DNA from 2 places in the Lysinibacillus fusiformis genome. Region 1 is predicted to be linked to the other one. Evidence: a T-box and tRNA genes for the amino acid it is inferred to sense, from the RefSeq annotation. Region 1 holds a T-box; the other holds one or more tRNA genes.
What was found. The T-box of region 1 lies ahead of cysS (cysteine--tRNA ligase). A T-box ahead of a tRNA ligase gene usually reads a tRNA of that ligase, here a tRNA-Cys.

Region 1 (15,158 bases):
AGGCTTTTTAACCTCACCATATGACCAAGAACGAATCTTGTCAGGGGATGCTAAACCGATTTTCATATATTCAAATTCATTAACGTCTATCAAGGAGCCTACCTCCCTCTAGTATAGGTCTTTATAAAGACTCTTTTACGCAGCTCGATAATCGCTTGCAAAGAATTGTTTCTTTGGCAAAGGATTAGAAATAGAATGATTTATTAAAAGAAAAAGCCAGGCAGGGCGTTAAATCCTGCCCGGCTAATTTGAAAAATAAGTTTGACCTTATTCACGATTGTGAATTTGGGTTTCCATTATTCAAAAGACTCTACTGGCTCTTCTTCTGTATCTGGCTGTGGTGCAATGTTAAGTGCATCAGCTGGTTGAAGATCTTCTTCTTCGTCTAAATCGCGAAGCTCTACTTCTTCATCATTAACTGTTAACATCTTAACATCCATACCAAGAGATTGGAGTTCTTTAATCAATACTTTGAATGACTCAGGAACACCTGGCTCTGGTACACTTTCACCTTTAACGATGGCTTCATATGTTTTCACACGACCAACAACGTCATCGGATTTAACCGTTAGGATTTCTTGAAGTGTATATGCAGCACCGTATGCTTCAAGTGCCCATACTTCCATCTCACCAAAACGTTGTCCACCAAATTGCGCTTTACCACCAAGTGGTTGTTGCGTAACAAGTGAGTAAGGGCCAGTTGAACGCGCGTGAAGTTTATCATCAACCATGTGAGCAAGTTTGATCATGTACATGATCCCAACAGATACACGGTTATCAAATGGTTCACCAGAACGTCCATCATACAGGATTGTTTTACCATCACGGTTCATCCCTGCTTCTTCCATTGTTTCCCAAACGTCTTCTTCATTAGCTCCATCAAATACTGGTGTTGCCATATGAACGCCTAGGTAGCGAGAAGCCATACCTAAGTGTAACTCTAAAACTTGTCCGATATTCATACGAGAAGGTACACCAAGTGGATTTAACATGATATCAACAGGCGTGCCATCTGGCATGAACGGCATATCTTCTTCCGGTAAGATACGAGAGATAACCCCTTTGTTACCATGACGTCCGGCCATTTTGTCCCCAACACGTATTTTACGTTTTTGAACAATGTAAGCACGAACTAATTGGTTAACACCTGGTGGTAATTCATCGCCATCTTCACGGTTAAATACTTTCACATCAAGAATGATACCGCCAGCACCATGTGGTACACGTAATGATGTATCACGAACCTCACGAGCCTTTTCACCGAAGATTGCATGTAATAAACGCTCTTCAGCAGTTAATTCTGTAACCCCTTTAGGTGTTACTTTCCCTACAAGAATATCACCGTCACGTACTTCCGCACCAATGCGGATGATTCCACGTTCGTCTAGGTTACGAAGTGCATCTTCCCCAACGTTAGGAATATCACGAGTGATTTCTTCAGGCCCAAGCTTTGTATCACGAGACTCTGATTCATATTCTTCAATATGAACAGATGTATAGACATCGTCTTTTACAAGGCGCTCACTCATAATAACAGCATCCTCATAGTTAAAACCGTTCCAAGTCATGAATGCAACCAATACGTTACGTCCAAGAGCTAGTTCGCCTTTTTCCATTGATGGACCATCTGCTAATATATCACGAGGCTTCACACGTTCGCCAACTTTTACAAGTGGACGTTGGTTATATGAAGTACCTTGGTTTGAACGAATGAACTTTTGTAATTTATATTTTGTTAAATCGCCTTTAACCTCTTTGCCGTCTACAACTTCAATGCGGCGAACATGGATAGAACGAGCTTCAACATGCTCAACAATACCATCATACTTCGCTACTACAGCTGCACCTGAATCACGCGCATCAACATGTTCCATACCAGTACCAACGAATGGTGCTTCTGGGTTAAGAAGTGGAACTGCTTGACGTTGCATGTTGGCACCCATAAGTGCACGGTTCGAGTCATCGTTTTCTAAGAACGGGATACATGCAGTCGCTGCAGAGACTACTTGTTTAGGCGATACATCCATGTAGTCCATTTGCGCTTTATTGAATACAGTGTTATCCCCACGGAAACGACCTACAACTTCATCATTAGCAAAAGTACCATCTGGATTTAACGATGAATTTGCTTGTGCTACATAGTAGTTATCTTCTTCATCAGCTGTTAAATAATCAATTTGTTCAGTTACTCGACCTGTTTCGTGGTCAATACGACGATAAGGTGTCTCAATGAAACCAAATTTATTTACTTTGGCAAATGAAGATAATGAGTTGATTAAACCAATGTTTGGACCCTCTGGTGTCTCGATTGGACACATACGACCATAGTGAGAATAGTGAACGTCACGTACTTCGAAACCAGCACGCTCACGCGTTAAACCACCAGGACCTAATGCAGATAAACGACGTTTATGCGTTAACTCTGCTAATGGGTTTGTTTGGTCCATGAATTGTGATAATTGAGAGCTTCCGAAAAACTCTTTAATTGACGCAATCACTGGACGGATATTGATTAATTGTTGTGGTACGATTGCAGCTGTGTCGTTAATTGACATACGCTCACGTACTACACGTTCCATACGAGACAAACCAATACGGAATTGGTTTTGTAGTAACTCACCAACAGAACGTAGGCGACGGTTACCTAAATGGTCAATATCATCTGTTGCTCCTACTTGGTAAAGTAAGTTGAAGAAATAACTTACTGAAGATAAAACATCAGCAGGAGTAATATTCTTCACTTCTTCATCAATGTACGCATTACCAATGATATTAATTTCTTTTTGCGCTTCATCTTTTGGAGCATAAATCTTAATAGATTGGATGGTTACATCATCTTCAAGCACTCCACCGACTTGTGATAAAGTGCGGTAACCAATACCTTTTGATGAATCTTCTAGGTAAGGTAGGATTTTATCTAAAGTACGACGATCTAGTACAGTACCTTTTTCTACTAAAATTTCGCCTGTTTCTGGATCTACAAGCGTTTCAGCAATCGTTTGATTGAATAAACGATTTTTAATGTGAAGCTTTTTATTCATTTTGTAGCGACCAACATTCGCTAAATCATAACGTTTTGCATCGAAGAAACGAGAGTATAATAAACTTTTCGCACTTTCTACTGTTGGTGGCTCACCTGGACGTAAACGTTCGTAGATTTCTAAAAGTGCTTTTTCTGTACTTTCAGAGTTATCTTTTTCTAACGTATTACGTAAATACTCGTTATCACCGATAATATCGATAATTTCTTGGTCTGAACCGAAACCTAACGCACGTAGTAACACTGTTACTGGTAGCTTACGAGTACGATCAATTCGCACATAAACTACGTCTTTGGCATCAGTTTCATACTCTAGCCAAGCACCGCGGTTTGGAATTACTGTAGCTCCAAAACCTTTTTTACCGTTTTTATCAGTTTTATCATGGAAATACACACTTGGTGAACGAACTAATTGTGAAACGATAACACGTTCAGCACCGTTGATAATGAACGTACCTGTTTCTGTCATTAACGGGAAATCACCCATGAAGACATCTTGTTCTTTCACTTCGTCTGTTTCTTTGTTGTAAAGACGTACTTTCACACGTAATGGAGCTGCGTAAGTAACATCTCGCTCTTTACATTCATCAACATCATATTTAGGATCACCTAATGAATAATCGATGAATTCTAATGAAAGATTACCTGTAAAGTCCTCGATCGGCGAAATGTCACGGAACATTTCACGTAAACCTTCTTCAAGGAACCACTCGTAAGACGCCGTTTGAATCTCAATCAGATTTGGAAGCTCAAGCACCTCTTTAATACGCGCAAAGCTTCTACGCTGGCGGTGTTGTCCGTACTGAACTAGTTGACCTGTCAACTCATTCACCCCTCAATAAAGCGATATTAGGTCTTTGCAAATTCATACAAATAGTGTATGATTTCGAAAGACAAAAAGAAAACGAGTCTTCAAAAAGATCTCATTTTCGGTTAACTAAACTTATCTTGGCAAGTATACCCATATTAAAACATTTCTATACAAAAAGGGCATACGACCTCAAAATAATATTTTTGCATTGTATCATATTATCATAGCCGATTTGTCAAGTCAATAAATTATACATATTTCATTTATTTTTTTGCGCGTACTATCCAGTACCCTTTTTTCTTTTCTACAATATCGACTTCTGAAAACTTTTCTTCCAAGTAACTTACTGTCGATGGCGCTCCTTGTTTCTTCTGAATGACTATCCAAAGCTCACCCGAAGACACTAGTCGATCGTAAGCTCCATCGTAAAAGCGGAAAATCGTTTCCTTCCCCGCACGAATTGGTGGATTCGTTAAGATAGCTGCTGCTTCTACATCTTTATCAACCATCGATAGGCCGTCACTCACAAATATTCGCACATTTTGAACACCGTTCACTTGCGCATTTTTTTGCGAAAGCGCAACTGCACGTTCATTTATATCCATCATAAAAACGGTACGATCTGGATTAGTTTTGGCAATCGATAACCCTATCGGCCCATATCCACAACCTACATCAAAAATCGCACCATCAATATCAGGCATTTGAAAAGCGTCTATTAAAACACGGGATCCAAAATCTACTTCACTTTTACTAAATACACCTGCATCCGTTTCAAATGAAAACGTATGCCCTAGTAACTTGAATGTCCAGTGACGTGGTTTACTTTCAGTTTGAGGCTTACTTGTATAATAGTGATCTGACATTTTCACGCCTCCTCAGAATGAAGAAAAAAGCTCGCCAAAATGACGAGCTTTCCTTTTGTTAAAAAGTAACGCGAGATTACTTAACTTCTACAGATGCGCCAACTTCTTCAAGTTTAACTTTGATTGCTTCAGCTTCATCTTTAGAAACGCCTTCTTTAAGAGCTTTAGGAGCGTTATCTACTACTTCTTTAGCTTCTTTAAGACCTAAACCAGTGATTTCACGAACCACTTTGATTACTTTGATTTTTTCTGCACCAGCAGATGCTAATACTACGTCAAATTCTGTTTTTTCTTCAGCTGCAGCAGCACCGCCAGCAACTACTGCTACTGGAGCAGCAGCTGTTACACCGAATTCTTCTTCGATAGCTTTTACTAAATCGTTTAATTCAAGAACTGTCATAGCTTTGATAGCTTCTAAGATTTGCTCTTTATTCATTATAATTTCCTCCTAATTGGATAATGTTTTATTTTTTGCGGTCATGCCGCAGAAGTTTTAGTGCGTATTAAATTACGCGCCTTGTTCTTCTTTTTGTTCTGCAACAGCTTTTGTTGCAAGCGCGAAGTTACGCACTGGAGCTTGAAGTACAGATAAAAGCATAGAAAGTAGACCTTCGCGTGATGGAAGTTCTGCAAGTGCTTTAACATCTTCAACAGAAGAGATAGTACCTTCAATAATACCCGCTTTAATTTCTAAAGCTTCGTTTTTCTTAGCGAACTCATTGATGATTTTAGCAGGAGCTACAACATCTTCATTTGAGAACGCAATTGCGTTAGGACCAACTAATACTTCGTTGATTCCTTCAAGGCCAGCAGCTTCAGCAGCACGACGAGTTAAAGTGTTTTTGTAAACTTTGAACTCAACGCCAGCTTCACGAAGTTGTTTACGAAGCTCAGTTACTTGTGCAACATTAAGACCACGGTAATCCACAACTACTACAGAAGCAGCGCCTTGGAATTTTTCAGTAATCTCTTGAACTTGTACTTGTTTGTTTTCGATTGCTTTGCTCATGATGACACCTCCTATTAGAATGGGTCATTTATACCGACAAAAGAAAAGCCTCCGAGTCAAATAGACACAGAGGCTGAAAGTCATCATCTTTAAATAAGAATCTGAATTCCGATGTCCTCGGTAGGAACATTAAGTGACAAGTCACTCCTACTGTCTACGGTACAAATGGATAATTCACAACAGCAACTATAGTATCACGTATAGCCACTATCGTCAATACATATATATAAATTATTTTACTACTACGTTAGAAGCGTCAACTTTAATAGCTGGACCCATTGTAGTTGTAATATTTACAGATTTCATGTAAGTACCTTTAGCTGCAGCAGGTTTTGCTTTTTGCACTACGTCAAAAACAGCTAAGAAGTTTTCTACTAATTTTTCTGCTGAGAAAGAAACTTTACCGATAGGAGCGTGGATAATACCAGCTTTATCAGCACGGTATTCTACTTTACCAGCTTTGATTTCTTCGATAGCTTTTGTTACATCAAAAGTAACTGTACCAGTTTTAGGGTTTGGCATTAAACCTTTAGGTCCTAATACACGACCAAGTTTACCAACTTCGCCCATCATGTCAGGAGTTGCTACGATTACATCAAAGTCAAACCAACCTTGTTGGATTTTTTGGATGTATTCTGCATCGCCTACATAGTCAGCACCAGCTGCTTCAGCTTCTTTAAGTTTTTCACCTTTTGCGAATACTAATACGCGTTGAGTTTTACCAGTACCGTTTGGTAGCACTACTGCACCACGGATTTGTTGGTCGTTTTTACGAGTATCAATACCTAAACGGAAAGCAACTTCTACAGTAGCGTCGAAGTTTACTGTGCTAGTTTTTTGAGCAAGTTCGATTGCTTCTTGTGCATTGTATAGTGAGTTACGATCAATTAACTTTACTGCATCTTGCAGTTTTTTACCTTTTTTAGCCATTATATATTTCCTCCTTGATTGTGGTTATAGCGGATTTTACCTCCCACGAATAAAGGTTGCGTGTTCACAAAGAAACTTCGCAACCTTCCAAAAAACAAAACATCAAGTAAATGGGATTAGTCTTCGATAACAATACCCATGCTTCGTGCAGTACCTTCAACCATTAACATAGCAGCTTCCACTGAAGCAGCGTTAAGGTCTGGCATTTTAGTTTCAGCGATTTCGCGAACTTTATCACGTTTAACCGTTGCCACTTTTTTACGGTTTGGTTCACCAGATCCAGATTGGATACCAGCTGCTACTTTAAGTAGAACTGCTGCAGGTGGAGTTTTTGTAATGAAAGTGAAAGAACGATCTTCGAATACTGAAATTTCAACTGGAATAATAAGACCAGCTTGATCAGCAGTACGCGCATTGAATTCCTTACAGAATCCCATGATGTTCACACCCGCTTGACCTAATGCAGGACCAACCGGTGGAGCTGGGTTAGCTTTACCAGCAGGGATTTGAAGTTTTACAACTTTAATAACTTTTTTAGCCACGAGACACACCTCCTTAAGTCCGTGATGTGGTAATTGGGTTGCCCCTCCCACTCAATATCTGTCTGTCAGCTAATTGCCGATAACATTAAAATTATCATTACAGACGTCAAACAAAAGTATGACAGTCTGACCTATGAAATGATACCACTTTTAATTTTTTTAAGCAAGTAGTAATTAACAAAATCTGCGAAACATCTACCAATTAGCATGTAACATTCTATTGTTAGAACTATAACTTTTGAACTTGTTCGAAATCTAGTTCCATAATTGTTTCGCGTCCAAACATATCAACCGTCACTTTTATTTTGCCTTTTTCTGTGTCAATTTCTTCAACACGCCCTTGGAAATGAGCAAACGGCCCTTCTAATACTTCCACTGCTTCACCAACAGTAATATCCACTTCTACAACTTTATCAGTCATACCCATTTGTTGCAGTAGACGATCCGCTTCTTCTGGTAATAAAGGTGTTGGTTTTGCTCCTCCACCAGACGAACCGATAAAGCCCGTAACACCAGGCGTATTTCGAACTACATACCAAGAGTCATCTGTCATGATTAACTCTACTAACACATAACCAGGGAAAACTTTACGCATCATTGTACGTTTTTTCCCATCTTTCATTTCTGTTTCTTCATGCTCAGGAACAATCACACGGAAGATTTTATCTTGCATTCCCATTGTTTCTACACGTTTCTCTAGGTTTGCTTTTACACGGTTTTCATACCCTGAATACGTATGAACAACATACCAATTTTTCTCCATAACTACTAGGACTTCTCGTCCGTCCCTCCCTTACAAATAAAAGTGAAAATGAATCGCGATACGCTCAATGCATTTTTACTCTTTTCACAAACATCTCATTAGAAAAATATAGCTTTCGCTAATTGCTTGCGAAAGCTCGATGATATATACCGAAACTAGCATAGTCATCTATCGCTACTATCATACTCTCCTAGTAGTATTTATCATAATGAGGAGATTTACTGCTCTGCTCTTCACTCCACCCACTTCATCGATCCATTAGATGGCGTTTTCTGCTGAATGAAGATAAAACAAACGAAAAAACCCGTTATTGCAATGGACGGGCTATTTCAAAAATATGCTATTTACTAAATTATAAATCTAAGTACCAGCGGAATAATGATGAAATACCTAAGTCAACTAACACAAAAAATAAAGCCATAATGACAACAGTTGAAATTACAACGACTGTATATTTCGTCAGTTCTTTACTTTTCGGCCAGCTTGTTTTGCGCATTTCCGACATTACATCGCTGAAAAAGCCTTTGATCTTGCCCATTCTAGCTTAACCTCCGAATCAATCAAATCTGTCTATTTACATATCATTTTATAGCGTTTGTTTATGCATTGTATGTTCATTGCAATGCGAGCAAAATTTCTTTAATTCGAGACGTACAGTTGAGCCTTCTTTAGCTGGGAACGTGTAATTTCTCGAACCACATTTCTCGCAATTTAGCACGACTTTTTTTGCCATATAATCACCTTTTTCGGCACTTTGTCTTTTTAAGACTAACACCTATATTTGTCAATGTCAATAAAGGCCTATATGGACTAAGACATTTCCTCAAGCACTAAATGACGTTCTAATTTGCGCTTTACCCGCTGCAATGCATTATCAATAGATTTCACATGACGATTTAATTTAGCGGAAATTTCATGATAAGACTGACCGTCTAGATATAAGGCTAAAACTTGTAGCTCTAATTCACTTAAAATCTCACTCATCTTTTCTTCTAAATATCCAAACTCTTCTCTATGAATCATCAATTCTTCTGGATCATCCATAATAGCACCTGTTAGCACATCCATAAGCGTTCGATCTGACTCTTCGTCGAATATAGGCTTGTCCAAAGAGATATAGGAATTTAGAGGTATATGCTTTTGCCTAGTTGCTGTTTTAATAGCCGTGATAATCTGCCTTGTAATACATAGCTCTGCAAAAGCCCTGAAAGATGCAAGCTTATCTCCTTTAAAATCACGAATCGCTTTATATAAGCCTATCATGCCTTCCTGCACAATGTCTTCCTTATCTGCTCCAATTAAGAAATAGGATCTCGCCTTCGCTCTTACTAACAAACGGTATTTCGTAATTAAATAATCCAACGCATCTGTATTACCTTGATGCACCATTTCAATAAGCTCTTCATCATTGAATCGTTCAAAATCTTGTGTCACTTGTACAATGCTATTTTTAAACATGGTATCACCTCAGCCACAACAGATAATTAGAATCAGTATAACGGAATTGGAAAATATGCGTCAATCAATCATTTCATCCCTCGTCGCCATTTTTCAAAGGCGAGCGCAACATCTGGCTTTAATTCTATACGAGAAGGTGGCTTACTTTCTTGTTTTCGCTTCACATCATGCGTAATTTTATGTTGGATAATACTTGTATCAATTTCTAGCTCTCTAGCCGATTTCCTTAGAGCACCATTCCCAAATATAACACTTTGCTCTGCCATATCAGAGGTTGCTACATGAATTTGTACATTTCTAGCCTTTAATTCATGCGTCATTTTTTCAATACGTTCATCTGCTGTTTCATTTTTTCGTGTATAAATGACTTCTACATCATTTTCTATATAAGATTGCTCTACTCCTGGTACAAGGTGTGCGTCAAAAACAATAATTACGCGCCAACCCATTGCCGCTTTATATTCAGCCATGAGTTCTATCAACCTTCTTCGCGCATCTTCAAAATTCGTATCACGCAATGGCCGCAGCTCTTTCCAAGATCCAATCATATTATAGCCATCAACAAGCAAAATGTTTTTCATTGTTATTCAATCGCTTCTTGACGTTTACGATACACTTCGTACATTAAAAGAGCCGCTGCTACTGATGCGTTCAGTGATGTGACATGCCCAACCATTGGTAGGTGATATAAAAAATCGCATTTTTCTTTTAATAAACGACCCATTCCCTTGCCCTCGCTACCAATAATGATGGCTAATGGTAATGTTGCATCCATCTTTCGATAATCTGCAGATCCCTTCGCATCTGTACCCGCAATCCATACACCGCGTTCTTTTAATTCATCGATTGTTTGAGCAAGATTGTTTACACGTACAACGGGAACATGTTCAATCGCACCTGTAGATGCCTTTGCCACTACTGCTGTTAAACTCACTGATCGACGCTTAGGAATAATTATACCATGTGCTCCTATAGCATCAGCCGTTCTCATAATAGACCCTAGATTATGAGGGTCCTCTAACTCATCTAGGACTAAGAAAAAGGGATCTTCCTGTTTATTAGCTGCTGCTGCAAATAAGTCCTCAAGTTCAGCATACTCATATGCGGCAACAGAAGCAACGATTCCTTGGTGATTGGCACTTGATAATTGATCAACTTTCTTTTTTGGGACAAATTGAACTATAACACCACGTTCACGGGCTAAATCTAGCAGTTCATTGACACCCGATTTTTTTACTCCTTCTGCAATCCATACTTTATTCATATCGCGGCCTGAACGAAGTGCTTCTAACACTGGGTTTTTACCGGCAATAATTTCACCATTTTGTTCTGCCATTATTTAGACACTCCTTTTGATTCCTCGATTATTTGAATAGCATATGCAATGATTTCGTAGACGCGTTCTAGTTCATTTAATAAATATAAACTACCAAGCACCGCCTCAAAACCTGAGCTATTACGATAGGTTTGGACATCAGTATTTTTTGGTACAGAGCCGGATTTGGCATTGCGTCCACGGCGGAACACAGCCAATTCCTCCTCTGTTAAATAATTTTCATCCATCATGCGATGAACGATCATAGATTGCGCTTTTGCTGATACGTAGCGAGTTGCCTCTCGATGAAGTGTATTAGGTTTAACACGACCAGAGCGTAACAAATATTCTCGAATTTTTTGTTCCAATACAGCATCACCCATATAGGCTAACGCCAGCGCATTTAATTGTTTAACATCTTCATTGCGAAGTTTATCCAACTTAATTACCCTCGTTTCCATCTAGTTCCTTGTCGTGTATCTTCTAAAATGATACCTTGGGCTTGCAAATGGTCACGGATCTCATCAGAACGAGCAAAATCACGATTTTTACGTGCCTCCACGCGCTCTTGTAGCAATGCTTCAATTTCTTCGTCTAATAGTTCTTCTTCTTTTGCGAATTCAATACCTAGGACGTCACCTAGTACTTCAAAAGTTTCAATAAAGGTTTCTAATACCTTCTTGCAAGTATTGGCTTCATTTAAGTAAATATTAGCAATACGAGCTATTTCAAATAATACAGAAATCGCATTGGCTGTATTAAAGTCATCATCCATTGCCTCTTCAAACTGTGCTTTTTGTTCCGCAATTTTGCTAAGCCATTCTTCTGAATGGTCACCTAAGCTTACTGTAGTCGTAAGGCGATGTTTCACGTTGTTGTAAGCTGTACGAATGCGCTCTAAACCTGCAGCAGCAGCTTCTACTAAATCCTTCGCAAAGTTAATTGGATGGCGATAATGGACAGATAACATAAAGAAACGTAGTATCTGCGGGTCAATTTGTTTACGAATATCATTCACAAGAATGAAATTCCCAAGAGATTTGGACATCTTTTCATTATCTATATTAATATACCCGTTATGCATCCAATAACGAGCAAATGTCTTATTATTGTGTGCTTCTGATTGGGCAATTTCATTTTCGTGATGTGGGAAAGTTAAATCTTGCCCACCAGCATGAATATCAATAGTATCTCCTAAATGTTCACGAGCCATTACAGAACACTCAATGTGCCAACCTGGACGGCCATCTCCCCATGGGCTTTCCCAGAAAATCTCACCTGGCTTAGCCGCTTTCCATAAAGCAAAATCTAATGCATCATCTTTTTTCTCGCCTGCTTCAATACGAGCACCGATTTTTAAATCGTCAACTGATTGGTGTGATAATTTACCGTAGCCATCAAATTTACGAGTACGATAATACACATCTCCAGCAGACTCATAAGCATAGCCCTTATCAATTAACACTTGAATAAATTGAATGATATCGTCCATATGCTCTGTCACACGTGGATGAACATCTGCTTTTTTGCATCCTAGTGCCGTAACATCCTCAAAATAGGCTGCAATAAAGCGCTCTGTTAATTCATGCACTTCTTCACCTAGCTCATTTGCTGCTTTAATAATTTTATCGTCTACATCCGTAAAATTGGACACAAACTTTACATCATAGCCTTTATATTGAAAATAACGACGTACTGTATCATAAACAATTACAGGACGTGAGTTCCCAATATGGATATAGTTATAAACAGTTGGACCGCAGACATACATTTTCACCTTACCTTCTTCTAGCGGGACGAAGGTTTCTTTTTGTCTTGTTAATGAGTTAAAAATTTGAATACCCATTGTATTTCACTCTCCTTTTCTGATGAATAAAAAAGCGCCCCTATCACTCCTAAAAGGAATGACAGAGACGCTCGATTTGCGTGGTTCCACTCTGATTGAAGGAAAAATCCTTCCACTTTGGACATCCTTTAACGGGGACGACTCGATAAAGCCTACTATCGTTCAGCCTTATGCTCAAAGGTGCATTTCAGTTTTGCCTAGGCTCAGACCACTTTCAGCCGATGATGGTCCTCTCTTAAGAGCATGCGCTACTTACTTCTCCTTATCAACGCTTTTTCAATGTAAATACATTTTACAACGAAAGAATGAATTGTCAATAAATTTCTCTTTATTGCGCAAATTTTTCTACACGGTCAATTGCTTTCTCTTTACCAATTAAACAAATGGCGTTTGGCAGCTCTGGTCCATGTGTTTCACCTGTTGTCACAACACGGATTGGCATAAACAGATTTTTACCTTTATGGCCAGTTGTCTTTTGTACAGCTTTAATCGCAGCTTTTACCGCATCCGGTGTAAACTCTTCTAGTTCCTCCAATTGCGCTTTAAACGCTGCCATTACTTCTGGTACTTGCTCTCCTGCTAAAACCTCTTTCGCTTCTTCATCATATTCAATATGCTCGTTAAAGAATAGGCTAGATAATTCGACAATTTCTGCACCAAAGCTCATTTGGTCATGATAAAGTGCAATTAAATCCGTCGCCCATGCATGTTGCTCTGCAGTAAGTTCTTCAGGTAATAAGCCTGCTTTTTGTAAGTGAGGTAAAGATAATGCGACCACTTCTTCTAAAGATAGTTTTTTAATATATTGATTATTCATCCATGTTAGTTTTTGCTTATCGAACATAGACGGTGATTTAGAAAGACGTTTTTCATCAAAGATTTTAATAAATTCTTCTTTTGAGAAAATCTCCTCTTCCCCTTCTGGAGACCAACCAAGTAATGCAAAGAAGTTGAACATTGCTTCAGGAAGATAGCCTAAATCCTTATATTGCGTAACAAATTGAATAATCGATTCATCACGCTTAGATAGCTTTTTACGGTTTTCGTTAATAATTAATGTCATATGACCAAAGCGTGGATATTCCCAACCAAATGCATCAAAGATCATCATTTGCTTTGGTGTATTCGATAAATGCTCTTCACCACGGAAAACGTGAGAGATTTCCATAAAGTGATCGTCTAAAACAACTGCATAGTTGTATGTTGGAATACCATTTGCTTTTACAAGTACCCAATCACCAATATCTTTAGACTCAAATGTAACTTGTCCACGAACTAAGTCCTCAAATTCATATGTTACATTTTCTGGAATGCGCATACGGATTGTATATGGCTCACCCGCCGCTTCTTTCGCTGCGACTTCATCTGCTGATAAGTGGCGGCATGTACCATCATAAGTTGGAGCTGCTACACCTCTTGCTTTTTGTTCTTCACGAGATGCTTCAAGTTTTTCAGAGGAACAGAAACACTTGTAGGCTACACCTTGCTCTAATAGTTTTTCAGCGTGCTCTTTATAAATATCAAGACGTTCCATTTGACGATAAGGCGCATAAGGTCCACCAATATCAATGGACTCATCATATTCAATACCTAACCATTTTAGGTTATCTAGCTGAGATGCTTCTCCGCCCTCTACATTACGTTCAATATCCGTATCTTCAATACGTACAATGAATTTACCGTTATGATGTTTTGCATATAAATAATTGAATAATGCTGTACGCGCTCCACCGATATGTAAAAAACCTGTTGGAGATGGCGCGTAACGAACGCGAACTTCTTTCGTCATAATTAAAAGCCTCCTAAATTTTCGATCAAAAAATTGACTTTGTTCATTTTACCACTCTGTTACAGGAAATAAAAGCGGAGTTCATCCACATTTATTTCTTAATCAAAAGAATCGTGGCCATTGCCGCTATACCTTCCTCGCGACCTGTAAAGCCTAATCGTTCGGTTGTTGTTGCCTTAACATTTACTTGTGAAGGCTCTGCGTGTAATAATTCAGCAATGCGCTGTTGCATCTGTCCAATATAGGGTGCCATTTTAGGACGTTGCGCCATAATGGTACAATCCACATTACCTAGAGCATAACCCTTATCCTCAACAATTTTCCAAATGTACTCTAATAATTTTGCTGAATCTGCGTCCTTAAATGCAGGGTCTGTATCTGGAAAATGACGGCCAATATCCCCTTCTCCAATTGCTCCTAGAGCTGCATCTGTGACAGTGTGTAAAAGAACATCCGCATCAGAATGTCCTACTAGTCCTTTTTCATGCGGAATTGTAATGCCACCAATAATTAATGGACGCCCTTCTTCAAATGCATGTACGTCAAAACCTTGTCCAATTCGAAACATATTCATCTTCCTTTAATTAATATTTATCATTATCATATCAAAGTTTACCAAAGGGTGTTTGAAAAGCGCTTTAATAATTATCCTCCTCTAGCAGTAATGGGCAGTTTAGAAAGCTATACTCCCTAGACTGCCCAACATTTTTTAAATATGATACTCTATATTTTTCATTTGACTGTTGCTAATATTCGGTGATGGCTGTGAATTGTAAACACGTGAATAAG
Region 2 (15,158 bases), 880 kb from region 1:
TAAGTAAAGAGCTAACAATGCCCACTTTTTTTATAAGTAACCATATACTTAGCAAGATAATAATGACCGATAATGGGAGTGCTAGCCAAAATCCAAGAATCCCCAAGTATTCAATCGTAATGGGGAATGAATGGTGAAAGTAATTGTAGGGAATATCTAGCATGAGAAAAATGGTCAAAATCAGTTCCATAAAATCCCCCCATCTACATATTTGTTCTTACATATATGGTATGCAGATAAACAGGTAAGTCACACGGCAGTACTTTTAAAAAGAGTGCTGCCGTCATTTCGGATTAAAGCTCTTACAAATAAATACCTCAGTGCCTGTTGCCTCAAGAGTCTCAGGACATACTACAGCGGTGGCTGGTATTCGTGCATTCTGCGGACTACAAGCATTACTCTATAGGTCTGAAGGTACGCTCAATAAAAATATATAAATATAAACACATACATAAGAGTAATATGCCTAAGCTTATAACAAATAAGCCCATTTCTGACCAACTACCAATGATCAACGACAGAAGAACAATGATTTCGAAGAAAATAAGTGTTAGCTTTGATGCTTTTCTTTTATCTTTTATAACAAGTATACTTATTCCAAATACTAACATATTAGCGAAAAAGCCTATTTCTATTGGAAGTAGAATATCCATCCCTTATTCAAATCCTTTCAATAAATAAGTTTTTGCTAAATACCTAAGGTTTCAAATATCAACAGCACTTACTGTTTATTATACTGAAAATGGTAATGAGTAGTACAATGAACTAAAAACAAGAAAAATACTCCTCTTAAAAGGAAATTGTTGATGTTTACCTTTTAAAGGGAGTAATTAAATTGCCATTGTTAACACAAATTATTTCAACTGAATAAAACCATTCCCTACCTGATTAATGGAGAAATGATCCAATGAAAGAGCATGAGTTAACAAGTAGTCAAATACATACATTGGAATCAAATGGGGTTCACAATGTTTGATTATTTTTATGATAAGTGCAGCCGCACCGGCAACAAACGGAGCTGCCATAGAGGTTCCTGTCAATTCTACATAATCACTGTTTAAATGCGTTGATAATATATTTTCACCAGGCCCTACAAAATCTAAGTTAACATTCGTATTAGAAAATTTTGAAGGCGTATCTGTTTCAGATATAGAGCCGACTTGAATTACTTCCTTGTAAAAACCAGGGTATGATATTTCGATAGTTGCGCTTTCTCCATCGCCCTCATTTCCCGCTGCTGCAACTAATACTATACCTTTTGAACGGGCATATTTTATGGCTTTATGCAATTCTTCATTTGGTTCTGGGCTGCCAAGTGACATATTAATAATGTTTACTTTTTCTCCATTAGGTCCAGTCCAATTAACTGCATACATAATCGCCTTAATCAAACTTTCAAAGCTTCCTCTTCCTTTGTGATTTATTACTTTTAATATAAGAAGTTTACTTTTTGGCGCAATACCTGTGATTCCCTTGCCATTATCAACAGCAGCTAGAATTCCAGCTACATGTGTACCATGTCCAAGATAATCTTTAAATATTGAAGGATTACCTTCATCATCATCTGTGAAATTATAGCCATCAATAATATTGTCCTTTAAACTCGGGTGGTCAACCTGAACACCACTATCTAATACAGCAATAACAGATCCTGAACCTTGATCTGTTTCTTGCCAAAATTCCCTTGCTCGAATCTTATCTAAATTATCAGGAACTGCATTTAAAACTTTAAACAACTTGACCACTTTTACCCGCTCTAAAATGATTTCATATTTCATTTTGTCATCTCCTTTTAAATAATAAAGTGTTAGAAGGAAGATGATAATAAATAAAAAGGAGAAATTCGCTCAATATTAAACAAAAATCTACCCCTGAAATGTTAGTAAAAGTCTAACATTTTCGGAGGTAGATTAAATTTAATATTTCTCTTATAAAATTGAGTATTCTGTTACTATTATTAAGCAATATTAAAGAATAAATCTTTAGCTTTTTGGACCAATTTTCCCACCTTTTACTAACCAATTCCAATACCTTTCGAAAAACTTCGACTTTGTTTGAAATGCATAAGGTAGTCCAATAAACAACCAAAAAAGAGAAGCATACACCAATAAAAATATAAGTAATCCTATCCATATACCTTTTATCTGAAAACTAATAAAAATGCTAGAAAACATAATAAGTAAATGTATTATAATTATTCTCTTATAGGCTAACAAGAATCTCCCCTCCTATTTTAATTATAACATTATTGGTGGGGAGATATTAACTTTATAACTTGTTATTTCTATTTAGCAAAACCCTAATGATTTACAACCTGGTCCACATGTGATCTTATTTTCGCTAAGGCACACTAATCCAAAAACAGCTGCACAAATAAATGGACACGCTACAGTACCGATTGGAGCACAAGCTACCATACAAGCTGCTGTACCAGCTAAGGTACATCCTAAACCTTGGATAGTGTCACAAACAGTAGTACAGATAGTACAATTTGACCACATTAGATTAAGTTCATTATTTTGTGTAGAAGAACGTAATTCATTGACATCATATAATGGGTTTGTGTGCCATTCATAATCGAAATACTCTCCATTAATCTTAATAGTTACAATTGGGAATAAATTTACTCCAACAGATTGTGTAACTTCGATAACACTTGAATGACCATGGAAATGCGAAACAGCTTTAAATTCTGCGTTTTCGACAGTAAAAGTAATTACTGTCTGAAGTTCTTCCATAACTAAAGTAAGAACTTGTACAGGGGTAGTTCCTTTAGTAAATTCTCCGCCTAATGATTGTGTTATTAAAGCTCGAAGATCAGTATACTTAGCTTTAATAGCAGGGTAATGATTTAGTGAGTTGTTGATAAGCGTCTGCACACTTTCATTTGCCAATGCTTTTTCAACTAAATTGTTAACCTCATTTTTCGATAACTCTTTAATTCCTGATTTAGTTTGTTTTTCAGTCATTGTTTTCTCTCCCTTTTAAAGTATTTGAAGCAACATTTAGTATGATGTGCTTCATTACTATGTAAAGTGAAATACAACTGGAGATTTAAACTGCATTTTTAAATTTTTTTCAGGAAATATAAATTAAACCTATAAAACGAAATTATATGCTTTTGAATGGTTTGTTACGTTATGAATAAGGAGGCTAATAGCTCGAATCTATGGAATTTGATAAAACGATTAAAGTAGTACATTTAGAATATAGGTAATATGCATTATAATTAATAGTTATTTTAATTAAATAGAATAGAATGATTAAGAGAGAAATAAAAAGTACAATTTTTTCTTTATATTGTTCTGAAAAATAATTTAGGACCTATTCGCGCATTTATTTTTAACCAATACTAAAACATCTCAAAAACTACGCCTTTTTGGCAATTATAATGAAGGCTCATAAGCACCAAATACAAAAAAGCAAGACCCGAGAATCCAATTATATACTTTTCATCTATTTAGCCTAAAAAATACTATGGATTATTATAAGAAGATATAGTATAGCTATTCTTTGTAGACTATCATAAAATTCCTATCATTCTGACTTTTAAAGATAAACTTTGCTTCTTTTAAGGTTTATTAAATCCATAAAAAGCCATTAGATAAATCCCGATAAACACTACTAATATAAACGAATTAAGGACAACTAAAATCATACGAGTGGGTCCCTTTATCCCTAAAATAGCAAATATTAGTCCTGAAATTCCTAAAATAAATGGAATTGTTATGCCAATTCCCAGAATATATTGAGGAGCCAATCCAATAAGAAATGTTAAAAACAAGAAAATTATTGATAAATACGTAAAAATTTTTCTTTGCAAATAGCACCGCCCCTTTGTATGTAAATGAAGGTTTGACTTTATTACAATTATACCACACGTGTTATTTACAGTTTTCATCACATCGAATAAACCATTCCTTGCCTGAAATCAACTTTGCCTTTTTTTATTTATAATAGTCAGTACTTAAAGATTATGAAAAAACCTTATTATCGACATTACATAATAATATAAAAGTTGCTCCATAAATGTTGATTTCTTGTTATTCGACTGTATAAAAAGTGGTATGGTATGAGATGCGGTAGTAGAATTACTTTTAATTATCCTCAATTCCATTTTGCTAATAATATTTCTAATAGCATTTTTAATAGGAACGTTTGGATTTAAAGAAGCTTAAATCACTTATTAAAAATTAAAACCTATCAAATAAAATTAGGTAGTTCTTAACCTAAATTATTTGATGGGTTTATTTTGTTAATAGATCATATTTCATTAGCATGAATCTGACAATATTCCCTCAATAAATTAGAAGAAATACTAGTATTTTGTATAAGATTTATTAGTAAATCGCGTTCTTTTGGGGACAGACTGTCACTCGCTAAACAATTTGTATAAAATGATTGAACTTCTCTTGCTTTACAGTAACAGGCCATTAATTTTTCAATTTCCATGTGGATTACCCTCCTTTCTTGTAATTAAGAGATTTTATAACTTCAGATAACTCCATGATGACAGCTTCTAATTTATCTATTTTCCTTTCAAAGCGAATGAACAGATAGACTGTTATGGCAATAGGGAATCCAAAGTTTCCTATTAGGCTAATCCAAATTGGAACATTTTCTGGTGTCATAATGTAAATCACCCTCCCTCTTACTCCAAATTAGTAATATAAGGTGATACTCGGATTCGAACCGAGGATCCAGGTTTTGCAGACCCTTGCCTTACCGCTTGGCTATATCACCAAAATTGTAACTGTACTATGTAAAGAGGATTCTTCTGTAATAAAAACAACCTGCCTATAAAAAAATATTATTTTGTCATGGTTTCATTTCTTATGTTGTAATCCTCTTTATAGAAAAAAGGAGGTCTCTAAGATGAAGTATGATATAACGGTATATTCAAGCGATGGATGTCAATATTGTGTTAGGTTGAAGGAGTGGTTAGAGGAAAATAATATTACTTATATTAATAAGGATATTAATGAAGAGCACGTATTAATGGAGTTTAAGCAATTTAATAGTAGCGCTATCCCATTTACTTTATTAGTCGCTGATAATAAAGTAGAGAGAATTATTGGTTATCAGCCAGAAAAAATAAAAGCTATATTAGAAATTTAACTAAGTTGGATTAAATCACCTTTTTTGTATAAAAGGTGATTTTTTTATCTTTTTTAAGAACACTTGTTCTTATTTTGGTTTATAATATAGATACAACATTCACTTTATATAGAAAGAAGGCGGATAATAGGAGGGATTATTAAATGAAGAATGATAAACAAAAAATAGAGGAATTTTTCTATAGAAATAATGAGCAGGTTAACAATCCAATTATTAAAAGCTTTTTGTCGGATTCCCAAAATCTTTATTTGGTGCAAAAAGCGATCTTATATCCAACTGATTTGAATAAGAAACTCGTTGATGAATCTTTTCAATCGCACTATATAAATGTTAGGAAGATCAAATATGTAAGTAATTTAATTTATTTCTTTAGTTTAGATTTTGATAAAAAAAGAAGAAGGCTGCAAAATCGGTCTTTATTAATATTAGATAAGGGATTATCAGAGGAGGGGGAGACGACCCTAAAAGAACTAATAGAAGATACACGCAATGAAAATGGTCTAGATCATTTAATTGGTGGAGGATTATTGGACAATATAGAAGATGTACAGCTCTTAAAGTCCTTGCAAAAACTAACGGTAAAACAGCTTCAAATTTTAGAGATGATTTATGTAAAAGAGCTTTCTATAAAAGAGATAGCTCAACTATTACAAACAACTCCCCAGAATATATCCAATCATCATAGAAAGGCTTTAAATAAACTCAATCATTCACTCGGAAAAAGGGAGGAATAAACTATGGGAAATTTAGAAAATCAACATACTGAAGAGACGCTAACAATAATCGAGAATTTCATCCCAAAAATTAAACATTGTTTACACAATACAGACTATCATGAAAGGGAAGACCTAGAGCAAGAAATTAAATTAAAAATTATAGAAAAGCTTGCAACAGTAAAATTTCAAGACGCGCCTAGTTTTTGGGACTTTTTCTTGTGAAAGCTACCAGGCGATTTTCTATTCTGGTGTTCGAGTAGTCACCAGATTACATATACTGTTGTTGCCAGAGTTCATTCCTACATGCATGATGGAATAACTTACGCGGCTTATCTGAAGATAGGATTGTCACTACGAACATTGGGAAAGTAAAAAAAGATGCACATAGTAAAAAGTACTATGTACATCTTTTTATCGATTAAGCTTTTAGAAAATCTGGTTTAGCAAAGCTTGGGTTTGGATATGTGTAGAAGCCTTCACCTGTTGCGCGACCAAGTTTGCCTTTGTCGATATACTCTGTTTTTAAGAGGTTGGCTAATTTTTTCATGTTTTCATCGCCAGTGGCAGTTGCTTTCGCTTCGACAATATTATAGGCAGTGTTAATGCCAACGATGTCTAGAATAGCAAATGGTCCAAGTGGAGCGCCTGTACCAATCATCCATGTTTTATCGATTGTTTCTGGATCAGCCACTTCTTTTACAAGTAAGGATTCAGCTGCATCTAAAAACGGCACTAGTAATGAGTTTAAAATATAGCCAGGTTGCTCTTTGTGCAATGGTAGTGGTACCATGCCGATGGCGCGTGCAAATTCAACAACTTCATCAAATACTTTCATATCTGTATCGGGGTGTTTCATTATTTCAGCAGTATTGTTTTTCCAGATTGTATTAGCAAAGTGAAGAGCTAAAAATTTCTCAGGACGGCCAGTTGCTTCAGCAAATTGGCTTGGTAATAAAGTAGACGAGTTTGTTGCAAAAATTGTTTTTGCTGGTGCTACTTTTCCAAGATTCGTGTAAAAATCTGTTTTGATGCTCACAACCTCAGGAATTGCTTCTATAACAAGATCAGCATTGGCAACGGCTTGAGCCAAGTCACTATTAAATGAAAGACGTGCATAGGCTGCATCCACTTCTTCTTGAGTTGCACCTAAGTCTTGTTGATAAAATGGTTTTAATTTTATAATACGATCTTGCGCATTTTTTAGAGCCTCGTCATTAATGTCGTAAACGGTTACATTAAAACCTTTGAAAGCAGATTGATAAGCAATTTGACTCCCTAATACACCACTACCTGCAACTGTAATGTTTTGATAATTCATCGAAATTCCTCCTTTGGAATTGTTACATTAATATAATAGTGTGGATATGTAGATAATCCTTCGTTACAATTCCATACTACTTCTACCCTTGAATAAAAATCAAATGAAAGCCTCTGATATTATATAAATATAAAGTTTTTTGCGCGAAGTTCCTTTTCAAGTATGTACCCACTATTAAAGAAATATAACGTAAAAAAGAACAGCTTTTAAGCTGCCCTCATTTTAGAGGTAATTCACCGTGGTAAACATGCCCCCAATACCAGGCGCGCCGTTATTTGTTACGTGATGTGGCATATGACAATGGATGGGCCAGATACCAGGGTTATTAGCTGTAAAGCATATATCCCAAGTTTCACCAGAGGCCACAAGAATGGTGTTCTTGGCAATTTGCTTGTGACTAGCGATAGGAAAACCGTCTGCCCCAACAACATGAAATTGGTGACCATGTAAATGGATGGGGTGGTGATGCATTTGAATATTGCCAAAACGAATGTTTACAGTATCACCGAAATGTACGGCTAATGGTTTTGTAAAAGGATAGCATTTGCCATTGATCGTAAAGAAATTAAATTCCGGTTTGATAAAATTTAACGGATACGTACCTTTTGTAAGCTTCCCCCAAGGCAATTGGTCGACGGCCCATTCTTGTAATAGGCATAGATAATCCTTATGCTGATGAGTATTTTGTAAGTTTGGATCTTCAACGATCAAGCCACCTAATAGACCAGCATTATCTTGCACAGCAACATTTACATGGGAATGATACATATACGTTCCTGGAGGATTTTTAATCGTAAAATGATAATCGAAATAATGTCCAGGTTCAATAAAGGGTGATGGTTCAATTGGGGGGACACCGTCCATTGTGTTCGGTACGATTAAGCCATGCCAATGCACACTAGTTTTTTCAGGCAGTCGATTAATGACACGAATACATACACGATCACCAGGGTAAACACGAATGGTTGGTCCAGGAGTGGAACCATTGTAGCCCCAAGCCTGAATGAATATCCCATCGACAAGCTCCCATGTTATTTCTTCCGCAATTAAAGTGAAAAACTTCGAACCATCTACCTGCATACGATAAGGCAAATCTTTTATACCAGGGGTGATAACCATTTGAAACCTCCTGTAAGCTTGATTTCCATTAATGTATGTCTATAGTGATGGGATTTAGGACCACATTCGTCTTTATATCTAATTAAATATGTAATGTGGCTTGTCGTTTGTTCATCTGCTCAAGTAGCTTCAAATTCAAGAATAGAAGTAAGATTCTCACGCATACTTTAATGCTAGTAAGTGAAGAATAAAATAGGAAAGGGGTGTCTCAAGTGCAGAGATATCCCTTTGTTATTCAACAAGTATATGGAAAATATAGCTTAGAAAATAACCTAAAAAGAGATACATAAAAAATGCTTTAAATGAGACTTTTTGTAGCTGATGTAAAATGAATTCAGAAATACTAGCTGTAGCAATCAATCCTATCGAAATGCCCATTAAGATCCCTTGTGCTTTGTCTGGTAAAGCCCAATATTGACCAAACCAGATGAAAATACTAAAGAAAATAGAAAAGATAAAGAAATAAATGAAAAGTCTCCATAGCCTTTCGCCCTGAGAGATGAGTGCGGTAGATAGAGCAAAGCCCTCTGGAACATGGTGAAGAATAATGGAGGCAGTGAGAGAAATACTTAATGCAGCATTTCCAAGTAAATTTCCGACAGTGAGACTAATGGGTATTGTATGGATAATCATAGCAAGGGTTAATAGAGAGACCGAGGGATTTTGTGTATGAGAAGCATGAAATAAGGTGTCTAGTAGTTGAAAGATGAAATAGCCAATAAAAATACCCAGTATAATACCGAATGGTTGATAGATTTGAAATGAAGATGGGATGATATCTAGCACAAGTAAGCCTACTAAAAAACCCCCACATAATAATGATAATCCTTGTGTTGTATGCTGAAATAGCTTAGAGAAAATCCAGGCAATCGCGCCCCCAATGCTCACACTGAAAAATAGAAAACCGCCAAGTATCATTGCACTCACCTGTAAAATTCCTCCGCCCTATCATCAACTTAATGTCTTTTTCAAAATATATGCTAAGTAGAAATGAATATGCTTGCAGTCGATTTGGCAGCGTAAAAACATGATGTGCAGACCGCAGATTAGACAAGGAAAGAATAGAGTCAGAATCTATGCTAGTTGTAATGATACTTTACAGAGGGAGATGATGATATGAAGGCTGTAACATATCAGGGAATTGCAAGTAAAGCTTATTTAGTGAAGTGGAAGATAACTGTATAAAGGTGATTCTAAAACCTTAAAGGGAGCGATTATGCTCTTTTTTTGTGGAAATATAGGGAACGGTATAAATTGACTGAATATTGGTTTAATTCTATGCTTTTTAATAGAAAGGCCAGATTCATCGATTTAGCTCATATAAGGAGGAATGGTTGAATGAAATGGGATGCAAGTTATGATGTAGTGGTAGTAGGCTCTGGTGCAGCGGGATTGACAGCAGGTTTAACAGCAAAGTTACAAGGAATGAAATCATTAGTGATTGAAAAAACAGATCGCTATGGTGGTGCTTCTGCTATTTCAGGCGGTGCCTTATGGATTCCTAATAATCATGTCATTAAAGGTGCAGGTGTCCCAGATACACATGAACTTGCACGCCAATATCTAGATTCAACAATCGGTGATCGTGTGCCAGAAGCGTTAAAGGAAGCTTATATTACGAGAGGACCTGAAATGTTACGCTTTTTATACAATAAAACAAAGCATATGCGGTTCCAGTATGCAAAAGGCTACTCGGATTATTATCCAGAAAAAACAGGTGGCTTGTCACAAGGACGCTCCATTGAACCACTTATTTTCGATTTAACGAAAATGGGTTCTTTAGCAAATTCTATGCGTCGAGCAACTCTATCAACAAAAGGATTCACGATGAATAGCTACGAGTTTCATAAGGTGAACATGATTACTCGGACGTTAAAAGGAAAAACAACTGCCCTGAAATTAGGAGCGCGTTTAGTAAAGTCAAAGGTGACTAAGAGTGACCCAGTCGCATTAGGAGAAGCTTTAGTTGCTCGTTTACGACTCTCTCTTGCAGAAGCAAATGGTGAGCTTTGGCTATCAACTGCCTTTAAAGATTTCATTATGGACAAGGAGCGAGTGAATGGAATTATTGTGGAACGAGATGGGCAAGAGCTGAAAATTGAGGCAAAGAAAGGTGTTGTTCTTTCTTCAGGTGGTTTTTCACATAATCAGACCCTCCGAGAAAAATATTTACCAAGTCCAACGAAAGCTGCATGGACTTCTTCACCAGAAGGGCAAACAGGTGACATCATTGAACCTGGTGTAAAAATTGGTGCTACGTTGGATTTAATGGATAAAGTGTGGGGAGCACCTTCTGTTATTGATCCACAAGGACATCCATTCTTCCTTGTGGCAGATCGCGGTGTACCAAATATGATGGTGGTGGATAGTACAGGACTGCGTTTTGTCAATGAAGCGGCACCATATCATGAATTTGTGGATACGATGTATAAGCATCAAGAGGCAACCAAACAGGCGGTTCCTTCCTGGATACTGATTGATGCCTCTGCTAAAAACCGTTATATTTTTACAGGACTGTTCCCTGGACAAGCCTTCCCTAAAAGTTGGTTTGAGCATGGAGTCGCAAAAAGTGCGGAAACGATTGAAGAGCTTGCTAGACAAATGGATGTGCCAGCGGAGAGTCTAGTAGCGACGGTGAATCGTTTTAATGACTTTGCGAGGAACGGACATGATGATGATTTTTATCGAGGAGATAGTGCCTATGATAATTACTACGGGGACCCGACACTACCAAATCCAAATTTAGCAGAAATCAAGAAAGCGCCATTCTATGCATTGCGTCTTTATCCTGGAGATATTGGCACAAAAGGAGGCCTCGTAGTGGACGAATATGCTCGTGTGATAAAGGAGGATGGTCAACCCATTGAAGGATTGTATGCTTCAGGCAATTGTTCAGCGTCTATCATGGGAGAGACGTATCCTGGCCCAGGCGCAACCATTGGACCTGGTATGACATTAAGCTATGTAGCGACAGCACATATGGCCAATGCAGTGACAAAAGGTGAGGTATCACTTGTAAACGTATAAATGAGACATAACCCTTCCTTTCTAATGAGGAGGGGTTTTTACGTTGGTGTAATGTTCTAATACTTTCTTGCTAGGAATATAGTGGCTACTAAATGTATGGATGATAACGGAAAAAGGAGCGATTTAGTACATTGCTAGCTTATAAACTCATCACGACTATCGAAGAGTTAGAGCCCTATAGAAGTACTTGGTCAGGGATACTTGAAAAAGAGCACAATAATAATCCTTTTATTGAGTACGAATGGATTTCAACTTGGTGGGCAACGCTTGGGGTTCAGGAAAATGTAGAGATTTACATAGTGGAACATCAGGGTGTGGCAGTGGCTTTTTTTCCGTTAGTGCATTGTATACGATTTGGTACAATCCATTATTTTAGCTTTTTAGGACAAGGTTTTGCGACCTATATGGAAGTGATCGCTGACAAGGAGTGGCTGGAACATTCCATTACGTTTCTATTGAAGGAGTTTTCGCGAAAATATAAGCGTTATTTAATCGTGTTACATGGTTTAGTAGAAAGTAAGAAAACCTCTCAAGAATTAGAGAAGTATGCGATCGAATATCAGATGCCCCATTCGATTTTTCGGACTGTCACATCCTATATCGATTTTCAATCCATTACAATAGATACATTTCTACAGAAGCATCGCAAGAAATTCAAAAGCCTTAAACGACGTGAAAACAAATTAAAGTCACTTGGTCATGTCGTCTTTCAGGAAGTAAATCCCAATTATCTACAAGACATGTTTACGTTGTTCACAAGAAGATGGCAAAAGAAAATTGATAAAAGTGGCTTTACAGAAAAGCAAACACGTCTATTTTATGAGCGGCTAGCTAAAACCAACAGCAAGGTGCTTCGGGTAGAAGTCGATAGCTTACAATTTGAAAGGCAGTGGATTGCTTTTACAATTGACCTATGCTGTAGAGAGCGTAATTTTTGCCAGGCAATGGGCCATGAGCCTGATTTTAACCTATTTGGCCCAGGGCGCCTTATTGAAAAGGAAAACATGCTAAAAGCACATCAATCTGGCTATCGTTATTATGACTTAGGAAGTGGCTATGAGCCATATAAGTTTGAATGGTATACACATATTGATTTCACTAGAAAATTTGTCATGAGTACAAAAGGAATTAAAGAGCGTAATATTCGATTATGGATGGTCATACGTGATCGGCTAAAAGGGCTATTAACGAATAATCATCAGCTAGTGAAACTGAAGCGAGACAGATTAGGAGAACTGCGTTATTTTTTGAAGCATGCAAATACAAAAGACTGGCTAAGAGCTGTTACGAAAATGTTCCAACGAATACTATCGGTTCATATTTTAGATGTTTATATTGCAGAGCAAAAACAAGATAGCGAAAAAGTGAGATTTCAAGAATTACCAATGAAGGATATCATGACGATGAAAGAGCGAGCGAACAATGTTGCAGACCTCTATAAGGGGTATCGACCCTTTGCAGATGGCGATCAAGTCATATACAAGAGACACGATAAAACGGCAACGGAAGAAACGGTTGACTATTCCTATGAGCTGTCAGATAATATGTCGTTTATAAAAGAATATGACAGCCAGCGACTAGTTGAGATTGTTACTGAAGTGCAACGTGAAGGGAGGGCAGTTTGTACAATAGCCCCATGGTATGATAGAAGCAGACGGCGAAAGCTCGTACAGGCAGGTTTCCATAAAGTAGCCAAAATCAACATAATAAAGATTTTCAAATGGCAAAAAATATATCATGTCTAAACAACAACACCCTCAGCTTTTTTTCGCTGAGGGTGTTCCATTAAAAATGGATACCAGGTTTATCGATTAGCTTACAGCCTGTACCATACTTAGCTTTTAAAGCACCTTTGAAAAGAGTATGCTCCAGCTCTGGGAATGTCTGTTTCCAAAGTTCAAAAACATTATGGCTAGATGCTTTGCCGTCCTTTGTTAGTCGTGCAATATGGAAGCCATATTCATCATTACAACGAGCCAATGGGCGGTTTTCGCGTACCGTAATAATTCGACCACTCATCGTCATTTCATATAACCCTTCATAGCCAGCAATCGCACGGCTTTCTTCTTGACCTTCAACTAAAGGTTTTTCTTCGATTGGCGCTACTTTTTCTTCTGTCATGTCTTCCTGTTCAGAAGATTGAGTTTCTTCAGCACTGTTTCTTGCTGGTAGTTGTTCAACAATCACAAAATCTTTCTTGGAAGCTTTATCGCTCATTGTCGCCATAACGTTCATGATAGAGCCTACATAACGTAATGGTTTCTCTCTTTCTTCTTCAAAAACAAAAATATTATATTCGGTTTTATTAATCTTTTTCATAATAATATTGCCTGTTGTAATAGTAAAACCGATGAACTTGTTCTTTTTAAGTGCCTGCATTGCTTCTTGCTTTGTTAAAATCATTTTGAAAATCTCCTAAAGAATTATTTATTCTATTCTACCATAAAAATTATGACATTGTTTTTCGTAAAATAATGGTTGATTTTGTACAATGCAGGGAAATATCCCTATTTTCTCAAATTTAATAATGGTACTATTAAGAATGTTTGAGGAATAAAACTCCTTTAAAAAGGGAGTCGTTCATAAATAGATACAATTTTAGTAGGGAGTGTTGATAGGTTGATCAATGTGCTTGGGGGCATCGGTTTATTTTTACTTGGAATGACGATGCTAACGAACGGTTTAAAGGAATTGGCAGGGGATGCCTTAAAAAAATGGCTCAATCGTTTTACAGGTGGAACCATTAGCTCGGTCTTATCGGGTACATTCATGACAATGATTGTACAATCCTCCACGGCCACAACCCTGATTACGATTGGTTTTGTCAGTGCGGGACTCCTCACGTTTGTCCAATCGATTGGTGTCATTATTGGTGCGAATATCGGGAGTACAAGTACTGGCTGGATTATTTCATTAATCGGCTTCAAAATAAATATGCAGACAATGTCACTGCCTTTTATTGCACTTGGTGTATTTGTACAATTGCTCGCACCACGAGATTACAAAGCAATTGGAGGGCTAGTTACTGGTTTTGGTTTATTATTTTTAGGCATTGATGTTCTTCAGGGAGGAATGGCAGCTGTACAAGATAAAATCCCATTCGATGCATTTAGTGCAAATACTATTAGTGGAAAACTAATTTTAATTGTTTTGGGTCTTATCATGACCGTTATTATGCAGGCTTCTAGTGCTGCAATAGCAGCCACTTTAACAGCCTTATATGCAGGTGCCATTGATTTTGAACAGGCTGCTTATTTAGTCATTGGTCAAAATATTGGGACGACTGCTACAGCATTATTTGCAGCGATTGGTGCATCAACAGCTGCTAAGCGAACAGCTGTGACCCATGTAATGTTCAATGTAGTCACTGCTATACTAGTGACATTTGGTGCAACGTTTATGTTTGCTCTTACAGAACTCGTCACAAAATCCATCAATGGTAGCTTTGATGAAACACTGGGCATTGCTGTTTTCCATACATTATTTAGTGTGATTGGCGCGATACTTTTTGTACCATTTGTCCGTCCTTTTGCAAAGGCCATTGAAAAAATGATTCCTGAAAAAGGCAATCATTTAACACGTAATTTAGATAGTAGTGTTGCCAAATTACCTGGGGTTGCTGTGGAGGTATCCTTTAATACATTACAAGATATTACCAAGGAAATGACGACTGTACTTGTTTCTCTTATTCAAGGGAAAAAACGCACAGCTGAAACAGACAGTAGATTGGCTCAAATGGATGAGGCGATTGAAAAAACACGTTTATTTATGGATGCTATCCAATCTTCCTCACAAAAGGAACGTTATAAACATATAGCCCTTTTACATGCTTTAGACCACCTCTATCGTTTGTCAAAGGC

Region 2: it encodes a tRNA-Cys, which carries the amino acid that the T-box ahead of cysS (cysteine--tRNA ligase) is inferred to sense. The anticodon was not compared.

The regions. Positions count from the first base shown of each region.
Region 1 covers NZ_CP070490.1:1,631,169-1,646,326, forward strand. The annotation lists gene rpoC (DNA-directed RNA polymerase subunit beta') at 1-93, opposite strand, end outside; gene rpoB (DNA-directed RNA polymerase subunit beta) at 297-3,872, opposite strand; gene JTI58_RS08145 (class I SAM-dependent methyltransferase) at 4,115-4,717, opposite strand; gene rplL (50S ribosomal protein L7/L12) at 4,794-5,153, opposite strand; gene rplJ (50S ribosomal protein L10) at 5,226-5,726, opposite strand; ribosomal protein L10 leader region at 5,759-5,904, opposite strand; gene rplA (50S ribosomal protein L1) at 5,958-6,656, opposite strand; gene rplK (50S ribosomal protein L11) at 6,773-7,198, opposite strand; gene nusG (transcription termination/antitermination protein NusG) at 7,428-7,961, opposite strand; gene secE (preprotein translocase subunit SecE) at 8,314-8,499, opposite strand; gene rpmG (50S ribosomal protein L33) at 8,548-8,694, opposite strand; gene sigH (RNA polymerase sporulation sigma factor SigH) at 8,772-9,419, opposite strand; gene JTI58_RS08190 (NYN domain-containing protein) at 9,488-10,000, opposite strand; gene rlmB (23S rRNA (guanosine(2251)-2'-O)-methyltransferase RlmB) at 10,003-10,755, opposite strand; gene JTI58_RS08200 (Mini-ribonuclease 3) at 10,755-11,195, opposite strand; gene cysS (cysteine--tRNA ligase) at 11,180-12,580, opposite strand; T-box leader at 12,641-12,858, opposite strand; gene gltX (glutamate--tRNA ligase) at 12,909-14,369, opposite strand; gene ispF (2-C-methyl-D-erythritol 2,4-cyclodiphosphate synthase) at 14,461-14,937, opposite strand; gene epsC (serine O-acetyltransferase EpsC) at 15,079-15,158, opposite strand, start outside.
Region 2 covers NZ_CP070490.1:751,623-766,780, reverse strand. The annotation lists gene JTI58_RS03890 (hypothetical protein) at 1-190, opposite strand, end outside; gene JTI58_RS03885 (S8 family peptidase) at 855-1,778, opposite strand; gene JTI58_RS03880 (hypothetical protein) at 2,289-2,969, opposite strand; gene JTI58_RS03875 (hypothetical protein) at 3,572-3,823, opposite strand; gene JTI58_RS03870 (hypothetical protein) at 4,264-4,452, opposite strand; gene JTI58_RS03865 (YvrJ family protein) at 4,458-4,631, opposite strand; tRNA gene JTI58_RS03860 (tRNA-Cys) at 4,673-4,743, opposite strand; gene JTI58_RS03855 (glutaredoxin family protein) at 4,876-5,118, shown strand; gene JTI58_RS03850 (sigma-70 family RNA polymerase sigma factor) at 5,262-5,852, shown strand; gene JTI58_RS03845 (hypothetical protein) at 5,856-6,056, shown strand; gene JTI58_RS03840 (3-hydroxyacyl-CoA dehydrogenase) at 6,253-7,152, opposite strand; gene JTI58_RS03835 (copper oxidase) at 7,375-8,271, opposite strand; gene JTI58_RS03830 (ZIP family metal transporter) at 8,503-9,189, opposite strand; gene JTI58_RS03825 (FAD-dependent oxidoreductase) at 9,610-11,298, shown strand; gene JTI58_RS03820 (GNAT family N-acetyltransferase) at 11,430-13,043, shown strand; gene JTI58_RS03815 (3-ketosteroid-delta-1-dehydrogenase) at 13,084-13,701, opposite strand; gene JTI58_RS03810 (Na/Pi cotransporter family protein) at 13,927-15,158, shown strand, end outside.